DNA from 3 places in the Paenibacillus sp. FSL F4-0243 genome. Region 3 is predicted to be linked to each of the others. Evidence: predicted binding sites of a transcription regulator. Region 3 holds the regulator's gene; each other region holds the start of a gene.
What was found. The regulator NrdR, encoded in region 3, represses ribonucleotide reductase genes. The targets are predictions, from matches to a motif close to AACACNATATATNGTGTT.
Positions count from the first base shown of each region.

Region 1: NSS87_RS11040 (adenosylcobalamin-dependent ribonucleoside-diphosphate reductase) is a predicted target of NrdR. The motif match lies at 1,493-1,510, and genes of this name have one in related genera.
Region 2: nrdI (class Ib ribonucleoside-diphosphate reductase assembly flavoprotein NrdI) is a predicted target of NrdR. The motif match lies at 1,559-1,576, and genes of this name have one in related genera.

Region 1 covers NZ_CP150151.1:2,521,010-2,524,288, reverse strand. The annotation lists gene NSS87_RS11040 (adenosylcobalamin-dependent ribonucleoside-diphosphate reductase) at 1-1,310, opposite strand, end outside; gene NSS87_RS11035 (SNF2-related protein) at 1,725-3,279, shown strand, end outside.
Region 2 covers NZ_CP150151.1:1,613,316-1,616,594, forward strand. The annotation lists gene nrdE (class 1b ribonucleoside-diphosphate reductase subunit alpha) at 1-1,141, opposite strand, end outside; gene nrdI (class Ib ribonucleoside-diphosphate reductase assembly flavoprotein NrdI) at 1,128-1,487, opposite strand; gene sigK (RNA polymerase sporulation sigma factor SigK) at 1,969-2,670, shown strand; gene cdaS (sporulation-specific diadenylate cyclase CdaS) at 2,768-3,279, shown strand, end outside.
Region 3 covers NZ_CP150151.1:2,195,061-2,198,339, forward strand. The annotation lists gene coaE (dephospho-CoA kinase) at 1-132, shown strand, start outside; gene NSS87_RS09680 (lytic transglycosylase domain-containing protein) at 129-692, shown strand; gene NSS87_RS09685 (alpha/beta-type small acid-soluble spore protein) at 772-990, opposite strand; gene nrdR (transcriptional regulator NrdR) at 1,155-1,631, shown strand; tRNA gene NSS87_RS09695 (tRNA-Ala) at 1,790-1,865, shown strand; tRNA gene NSS87_RS09700 (tRNA-Lys) at 1,876-1,948, shown strand; gene NSS87_RS09705 (hypothetical protein) at 2,466-2,687, opposite strand; gene NSS87_RS09710 (hypothetical protein) at 2,871-3,279, opposite strand, start outside.

The DNA of each region.
Region 1 (3,279 bases), 330 kb from region 3:
TTCAATTTGATCATCAGCTCAGCAAGACCCATCGTTCCGAGACCCACACGGCGTTCGTTTTTCTGATTCGCTTCATTTTCCGGGAAATGATAAGGCGTCTTATCAATGACATTGTCCAAGAAACGTACGGAATAACGCGTCGTAGTCGCGAGATCTTCCCAGTCTACATCATGATTCTTCTCATCGTAGAATTTGGACAGGTTCACAGCAGACAAATTGCAGACTCCCCAGCCTGGCAGTCCTTGCTCCCCACATGGGTTCGTACAAATGATCGGATTAAAATACCAGCTGTTGGACATCTGATTGTAGTATTCCATGAACACAACGCCTGGCTCAGCGGATTTCCAAGCGGATTCAATAATGGTGCGCCACACATCACGCGCTTTAACGGTGCGATAATGAATAACGTTTTTGCCCGCAGCTTTCCACTTGTCTAGATCGCCATCCCACACATCGTTGTACTCTGGATCTGTAGTATCCGGAAATACGAGATCCCAATCCAGATTTTCTTTTACAGCCTTCATAAAGCTATTGCTCACACATACCGAAAGGTTCGCATTCGTAACTTGACCCATCGTTTGCTTTACGGTAATGAAGTCCTCCACATCTGGATGCCAGTCATTAATCATGAGCATAAGTGCACCACGACGGCTACCGCCTTGTTCAATTAATCCAGTGGTATAGCTAAACAGACCGCCCCAAGATACAGATCCACTGGAAGAACCATTAACACCTCTCACAATTGCCCGGCGTGGACGTAGAGAGGATAGGTTAATCCCTACACCGCCACCACGAGCCATAATTTCTGTCATTTCAGCCAACGTCTGCATAATGCCGCCACGGCTATCTTTTGGAGAAGGAATTACATAACAGTTGAACAGGGTTAGTTCTTCACTAGCGCCTGCACCAGCAGCAATTCGTCCACCCGGTACGAGCTTCCAATCATCCAGAATCGAACGGAATTTACCCGCCCATTCTTCTTGAAGCTCAGGCGTCTTCTCCACAGAAGCCATAGCTGTAGACAGACGATCCCACATTTCCTCTGGTGTTTTTTCTATATTAAGCGTCAGCTTTTCAACATCTGATTTCACAAGTTCGCCGCTGCGCGTCTTCACGGTTACGATTCTGCCGTTACGTTCTACGATCTCTCCGACTTCCTTCGTGGGAAACTTCGGATCATCTTTTGTTAGAACGAGTACAACATCGCCCACTTTAGCATTATTGCTGTCGGCATCCTTCCAAGCATAACGATCCAAAAATATTTTTTCACTTAGCCCTTCAAGGCGTTGCTTACGTTCCACTTTACCCAATAGAAAAACCTCCCGCAATGTAGTAAATATTAGTTCCAGTTCAGGTGTGGGCGTACATTTTGTGACCCACAACAAAAACTTCCTTACACTTATCTTCCGTCTTACGGGTGTATGTAGGAAGTTCATCTTGTCAATAACAAATAGCAGCTACGCACTCTAAAAAATCACATTTTCATGCTTTTGTCACAATATATTGTGTGCGTCAGCTTTTAAACTATACCACATATTGTATCGAAGGTCTTTTTCGAAAATAGAGTTAAGCAGCCGAAATATCGCAAACCTTGCCGCGTTTTCTCGCTTTTACTCTCTTTTTTAAAGGCTATCAAGAAAAATAGAAGGTTATGAATTCTCTTGTTTAAGAGCATACTACTCCTACGAATGATGATATGAATTAGCACCTGAGGAGGCTGTACCATGACGCAATTATTCCGTAATTCTCTACCTCACAAAGGTGGAAAGTCAGCGCCTATACTGCCTGTTCCTCTTTCTTTTGACCGGAATTGGCTACAGGATCTAGAACTTAAACTAGATAAAGGTGGTCCGTGGGGAGACTACCGTCTATCCAAACTTGCTGTGCAAGGTGAACAAACGGGTCTAGTAACCAGCTTCGATGAGCTGCAATGCATGAAACATTTATCCGGATTATCCCCGCTTCCTCATCAGCTCGATACCGCGCATAAGGTTTTGTTTGAGATGTCGGGCCGCGCGATTCTCGCAGACGAGGTTGGACTAGGAAAGACGATTGAAGCAGGACTTGTACTCAAGGAATATCTTGTCCGCGGTCTAGTCTCTAAAGTGCTTATTCTGGTACCCGCTTCCCTCGTATTGCAGTGGGTCCGCGAGCTGAATGCCAAGTTTGGCATCTCTGCTGTTGCACAGAAAAAAGCATATTCCTGGGGGAATGCGATTGTCGTCGCATCTATGGATACCGCGAAGCGCGATCCTCATAAAGAGATGCTGCTGGAAAATGAATATGACATGTTGATTATTGATGAAGCGCATAAGCTGAAGAACAAGAAATCGACCAATTATCTATTTGTACAGCAATTACGCAAAAAATATTGCCTGCTCCTAACCGCTACTCCCGTTCAGAATGATCTGGGCGAGCTATTTAATTTGATCACTTTACTGAAACCGGGGCAACTAGGAAATCAGGGTGATTTTGCTTCGAATTTCGTCGTTGATAAACGCCAACCTAAGAATGAAGGTCAGCTAAGGGACGAGCTATCGAAGGTGATGATCCGCAATCGGCGTGGCGAAGGTCCAGTTAATTTTACGAAACGAAAAGTCCGTAATATTCCGCTAGTTCTTTCACAGGAAGAGAGAGTATTATATGACGCTGTCACTTCTTTTGTTAAAGATCAGTATCAGGAATCAGGCGGCAATCTTAGCAGCATGCTTTCCTTGGTAACGCTTCAGCGTGAGGTGTGCAGCAGTAGGGATGCCGTCTTCATCACTTTAGTTAATCTGATCAAGAAGCTGCCTGCTGATTCGCCGAAACGCGATCGGATGATGGAGCTATTGCAGACACTTCGTACGGTTAAGACCAATACCAAAGCCGAAACAACACTATCTCTCATTCAAGAAATGAATGAAAAGGTCATCGTTTTTACGGAGTATCGCGCGACTCAAGAATATTTGCTTCAGTATTTCCGCGAACATGGGCTAATGTGTGTTTCTTATTCCGGCGGGATGAATCGTGGTAAAAAGGACTGGATGATGGACCTCTTCCGCGGTCGTGCTCAAGTCATGATCGCTACTGAGGCGGGTGGTGAGGGCATTAACCTGCAGTTCTGTCACCACATGATCAACTTCGATCTGCCTTGGAATCCCATGAGAGTAGAACAACGGATTGGGCGGGTGCACCGGTTAGGTCAGGAAAATGACGTGGTTATCTATAATTTGTCCACACAAGGTACGATTGAAGAACATATCCTTCATCTGCTACACGAGAAGATCAATATGTTCG
Region 2 (3,279 bases), 580 kb from region 3:
GGAAGATTTCTGTGCAGAGGTTGGACATTTTGATCTGTCCGACATTTTTCAGGGCATGGGCCGCATTAGCGTTGCTCTTGTTCATAATATATGGATAGCCAGATTCCAGCTGGATCATGGCGATTTTGGTCAGCATATCCCGTGCGCTCATGGCCTTTCTCTTTTTGACACGTGGATCGGCTAGCAGCTTATCGTACATATCATCCAAATCCATGTCATCAAGATGCGTGCCATAAGCCTTGTACACACTGTAAGGGGCAAATACATGGAGCGGTTCATTGTCCTTCGCCAGCTTATAAAAGTGATTCGGAATGATCAGGCCGATGGACAGGGTTTTGAGTCTTGTTTTTTCGTCGGCGTTGATCTTCTTACTGTCGAGAAATTCAAGAACATCCCATCCAAAAATATTGTAGTAGGCGGCTCCAGAACCTTTACGTTGACCCATCTGGTCAGCATAGGAGAAGCCGTCCTCCATCAGCTTGAGCACAGGTATAATGCCCTTAGCCGCATCCTCGACACCCTTGATTGTCTCACCGCGGGAACGAAGCTTGGACAGGTTGACAGCCACGCCACCGCCGATCTTCGAGAGCTGCATGCAGGTATTGAGCACATAGTTGATCGAATTAAGCGAGTCGTCCATTTCGATAAGGAAGCAGGAGACAAGCTCACCGCGACGACTCTTGCCGGCGTTTAAGAAGGTTGGGGTCGCTGGCTGCAGACGCTGCTCCATCATCGAACGGGCAAGCATGCCAGCAGTAGCGGCGTTCCCGCGCCCTAGGTGAAGGGCAACTGCCGCCACACGGTCCGGATAATGCTCCAGATATTGCTTGCGGTCATTGCTTTTTACAGCGTAATCCGTATAGAACTTCGAAGCAGCCATATAGGATGGAAAGCTGAAGTTGTAAGAATGGGTAATTTGGTAAACTTCCTCAATTTCAGCCACGCTGTACTGCTCGTAAAAATTTTCGTAGAAATCCTGTTCAATCATATAATCAACCTTGGCTTTTGTATTCGCAAAAACCAGGCTCCGCCGTTCTACATCCCGCATAAATTCGGCTACTGCCTCAAGGTCTTTATCCAATTGAAAGAAACCACTTTCGTCTCTCTTCATCAACATGTTGTTTAGTTCAATATGCCGCAACTCGGCTCACCTCCTGTTTAATTCGTTCCACATCACCAAATGTGCCCGACAGCTCAAATTTACCGATAACTGGTACATTGTACCGATCTGCAATCAAGTCTGCGCTATGCGCGAACAGCTCGCCCCAGTTCTTGTTGCCGCTGGCGGCGATGCCTTTCAAATTGGAATAATTGTTCTTCAAGAAAGAAGACACCTTCTCTGGAATCTGTCCAAAGCCGGTGGTATATGTAATAAGCACATAGGGCTCGTCAATGGTCATATGCTCTTCAATCTGCACAGCTGGCAGCTTAAGCTTACCAATGAAGCGTTTGACGTTTCCGGTTTTTGAATCGTATGCGACTAGCATGGAGTCTCTCCCCCTGTATATATTACTGTAAAGATTGAATAGATAAGCTATAAATACTGGAAAATCATATGCATACTATATTTAGTGTGCGTTGTTTATTTTAATCACTATATGTTGGAAAGTCAACATGAAAAGTGCTTCCTAACTAGTTGGAAATTGGTCTAGTAAACGCTCTATTAAAGTGTTGATATCCCGAAAATACGCAGGTTGGAGCGGTTTGCTAAGGCAACTGTACTGTTTTTCGTTCTGGATCTTGCTGCATCATTTTTATCATGACTAATTAGCGTCGCTCCGTTGAGCAGAACTGGGAGCAGATGGATGAGATCATTAATGAAGCTAAAGCGGAGAGACTAACAATGGGTTTGTATAATTTCCCCCGTACATGCACTTCTAGGCATCTACCCACATACAATAAGATGACCATGAACCCGTAAGGCTAACAGATCGGTTTCATTGTACAAGTGCGGGAGGTGTCGCCAAGTTGCCTGGATTCTTAAGTACGATCGCGTTGCTAATCAAAGAACTGACGTTGCTGGTATCCTACGTAAGGAACAACGCATTTCCACAGCCGCTCTCGGAGCAGGAGGAAAGCAAATACTTAGGCATGATGGCTGAAGGGGATGCTAAAGCCCGAAATTTGCTTATCGAGCACAATTTGAGACTTGTCGCCCATATAGTAAAAAAATTCGATAACACTGGGGAAGACATGGAGGATCTGATCTCCATCGGCACGATCGGCCTGATTAAAGCCATCGAGAGCTATCGCCCGAACAAAGGAACAAAGCTAGCCACTTTTGCTGCCCGATGTATCGAAAACGAAATTCTGATGCACCTAAGATCCTTGAAGAAAACTCGTAAAGATGTATCTCTGCACGACCCAATTGGGACAGACAAGGAAGGAAATGAAATTACACTTATCGATATCCTCGGCTCGGAAGCGGATGATGTCATTAAAGAAGTTGATCTGAAGATCGAGAAAAGTAAGATTTATCGCAATCTTGATATACTGGATGACCGGGAAAAGGAAGTTGTGGTGGGGCGGTTTGGATTGGATACGGGCGGTGAGGAACGAACGCAGAGGGAGATTGCGAAGGAGCTTGGGATCTCACGGAGTTATGTTTCGCGGATAGAGAAGAGAGCGCTCATGAAGTTGTATCATGAGTTTTATAAGGCGAAGCGCTAGGATCTTAGATAATAACTAAAGATTCACTATAGAGTGTTTTAAAAGCGACTTGCCAATAAGGGAGTTGCTTTTTTGTTAATTCAAGTAGTTGGGCTAAATGAACATAAAAAAAGCATATTCAGAAACGACGAGACTCTTAGGTTATTTTAAAGTGATCAGTGATCCCTACATTTGGGATAACACAAGCAGGTGGTCTTGGGAGCTAGAAGTAAAGAATTTATGTCCAGAATACAGTGAATCTTGGGTTGCATTCGATAATACGACAGCCAGTATCGTGGCATCCTACGACCATGTTCATCCGGTAACCAATGTCGGAGGAAGAACTCTTGGTACATTGCAATATGGATGGGATAGAATACAACTATCAGATGATCTGATTAGTCTTTCCCAAACTGTCGCCACGTTAAAATCCACATTGGACGCAGAGGGAATTGACATGCTAAAACATTTGAAGCAGCTCTCCCAAAAATTTTCGGACGTTAGTACAAGGGCATCCGCTTATCATATAGAACGTTTACTTAAACCTTATTCAACTAAAGAAAGGGAAATTTTTAAGGCTATTGAAGAGTTGAGCTCTAAACGAAAAGGAGCCTTAATTGTTATTCAAAG
Region 3 (3,279 bases):
GCACGCTTAAATGCACAGATGGATATTGAAGCGAAGCGTAACAAAGCGGACTATATCATTGACAACAGTGGCGAACTTGCGCACACTGAGCAACAGGTTGCTGTTCTTTGGGACAGGCTGGGCTTATCATGAAATGGTTACGTAAAAAAAGAGTCCTTCTTCTGTTATTCATTGGTTTTACTGCGATATTGTTTCTGAGTACGAACTGGATGTCCTGGTTTTATCCGATCCATTATAAAGATGAGATCCGTAAGCACAGCGTTACGTACGATATTGACCCATTTCTAGTGGCTTCGATTATCCGAGTGGAAACGAACTTCAAAACTGGACGAGAATCCAGAAAAGGTGCTATAGGTTTAATGCAGCTTATGCCGGATACCGCCAAATGGGCCCTTGAAAAGGCCAAGCTTCCTGATGTTTCTATGGAGGAGCTAAAGCATGAACCATCAGCAAATATTGAACTAGGTACCTGGTATCTTTCAACATTATCCCGTCAATTCGAAGGAAAACGTACAGCGGTTATCGCTGCATATAATGCTGGACCGGGTAAAGTTCAAAAATGGCTGGATGAGGGGATCTGGGATGGAACGGATGCTACGATTAAGGATATTCCGTTTGGTGAAACCCGCCATTATGTACAGCGCGTCAACTATTACTATGATCAGTACACGGATATTTACAACGAATTCTAAAACCGTGTTATGTATAAAAAGAAGTATTAAACGATCTTGCGATCGTTTAATACTTCTTCAGTAAGCTTATGTGGACAGGTTATTTGTATTGACCTGCCAATTGTTGTTCTGCCAGGGTTACAAGACGTTTAGTGATGTAACCACCGATCGAACCATTTTCATAAGAAGTTTTATTGCCTTGGTAACCATCTGGGGAAAGCGTGATTCCGAGTTCTTGGGCAACTTCATATTTAAGTTGTTCCAAAGCACCACGGGAATTTGGAGCTACAAGGTTATTGGAGCTGTTGTTTTGGCTCATTGCTGTTCACCTCCTCTGTTGGTAACTGTATTATGTGCCGGACTTGCCATAATCATTACAATAAAAAAACGGTGATTTCTGGAAAAAATGAAATAGCCCTTCAAAAGCCGGATGTTTAACATACCGGGACTAAAAACATTATGTAATAGGAAGTGATGAAGCTTATGAAATGCCCTTACTGCGATCACACAAATACTAAAGTGCTCGACTCGCGACCAGCGAATGAGAATAAGTCCATCCGCCGCAGGCGTGAATGTGAGCGTTGCAGCAAACGGTTTACAACCTTTGAAATGATCGAGGAAACACCGTTAATCGTGATCAAAAAAGACGGCAGCCGCGAGGAGTTCAGCCGTGATAAAATACTGCGTGGTCTTATCCGTGCTTGCGAGAAACGCCCCGTCTCTGTAGAACGTCTAGAGAAGATCGTCTCTGAGGTAGAGAAATCCCTACGCGGTATCGCCGTAGCTGAGGTGGAGAGCCAACAGATCGGTGAGTTGGTTATGGAGCAGCTCTATCCAGTAGATGAAGTCGCTTATGTTCGCTTTGCATCCGTATACCGCCAGTTCAAGGATATTAACATGTTTATGAAGGAACTGAAGGGTCTGTTATCTAAGAGCACCGGGGATCTGGACAGATTGTAGAGTGTGGCTAGTCTAATGACTAAAAAAAGTGTTGACAGCGAAGGCGATTTTTTATATTATATAGGAGTCGCCTACGGCGCTTGGATTTGTCAGAATGACATAAATACACCGAACTGAATTTTAGAATGTGTGATTACATACATCTGAAAATTACGTTTGGGGCCATAGCTCAGCTGGGAGAGCGCATCGCTGGCAGCGATGAGGTCAGGGGTTCGATCCCCCTTGGCTCCACCAAACTTCATATGGACTCTTAGCTCAGTTGGTAGAGCAGTAGACTCTTAATCTATTTGTCCAGGGTTCGAGCCCCTGAGAGTCCATCCTAAAGAAACGGCAGAAATGCCGTTTTTTTTTGTTGTTCAGGAAGCGGAGTGACTTTTTATTTGGTTTTGATCGTGGTATAGTTTGGGTAGATAAATCGTACAATGCAAAGAGTGCCGTGCGGAAACACGGCTCCCAGTGCAATAGCCGCTTTTAAGGGCGGCTGATTTCAGGTATTACGGGCAGAAATAGACCGCATCCTTTGGACTAGGGCGGTCTATTTCTTTTTGAGGTAATTTAGAAGCTCAATGCTAAAAAGGTAGAACAAGTTGAAATGCAGGCTCTCCAGACCTATATTCCTGTTTGGAGCGAGGTATTTAAGAAAGCTTCTACTGCTAAAAAGAAAATGATGCTTAGTACGATCATTGAGTGTGTTAGGGTTTACCGAGATTCAGTAGAACTGACGTTAAAATTGAACATTAGCTCGTTTTTAGCGACTTCAAGTGTAAGTAGTCTAAAAGGTAATGATTATGATTTGAAGGCTGGCAAGCAAGTGCATGGCATTCATTATGGAAATCAGTTTTCAGGCATTTTCCAGCCTAATTCATCATCCCACACGGCATCGATATCATCCAGGTGAACATGCCATTCACCACCGTCTACTTTTCTACGTATCTCGGCCAAACATTTCAACCAATGAAATAAATCGTTCAGCAAATCTTCAATCTGATCCGTCATGGACAGCTTGGTAGCGCCAGCGAAGATCTCCGTTGATCTGGACGAATCGAATTTGTACACTGTGAAAGACTCCGCCCGGTCTTTCCCTTCAAAATCCTGATCATAACGTTGGACAATGGCTGTGATTGCTTGTTGTTCGCTTTCTGTTAGGACGTATTCCCTCGTGCATGTGTAATAAATAGAAACACTGATAAGTCATTCCCCCCAAACATAGAAATGGATGCAATATCCAGTTCTTGTTTATTACCCTCCAAAAGTCGAAAGGAAACTAGGCCAAACCTGCATTCTGGCGCCGCATGAAGGACAATTCATTTCCCCGGCCAAATACGGCAATTGGTTCAAAAAAGAGGAATCGCCCAGCTGATCGGCTCGCTCCGCCAGTATTTGATGTTCCGCTTCAACGAATGCCTCAACGGGAGTAACCTCATGTGCTGCCTGAAGGGGTTCGAATACCGGATCTTCCGCGAATGCTTGTATACGACCGCCTTCTCCGCTCGGCCACAAGTAAGCCTCTTGATTACATACTCCGCAAACGGCCACATATTCGTCGCCAGCCGTAAAATTCAGAAACATGTTTGCCACGCTCTGGGATTCCCGATAAGCTGCGTCGGCAATGAGAACATATCTTTTTTCGGTATCGCTGCTTATTTCT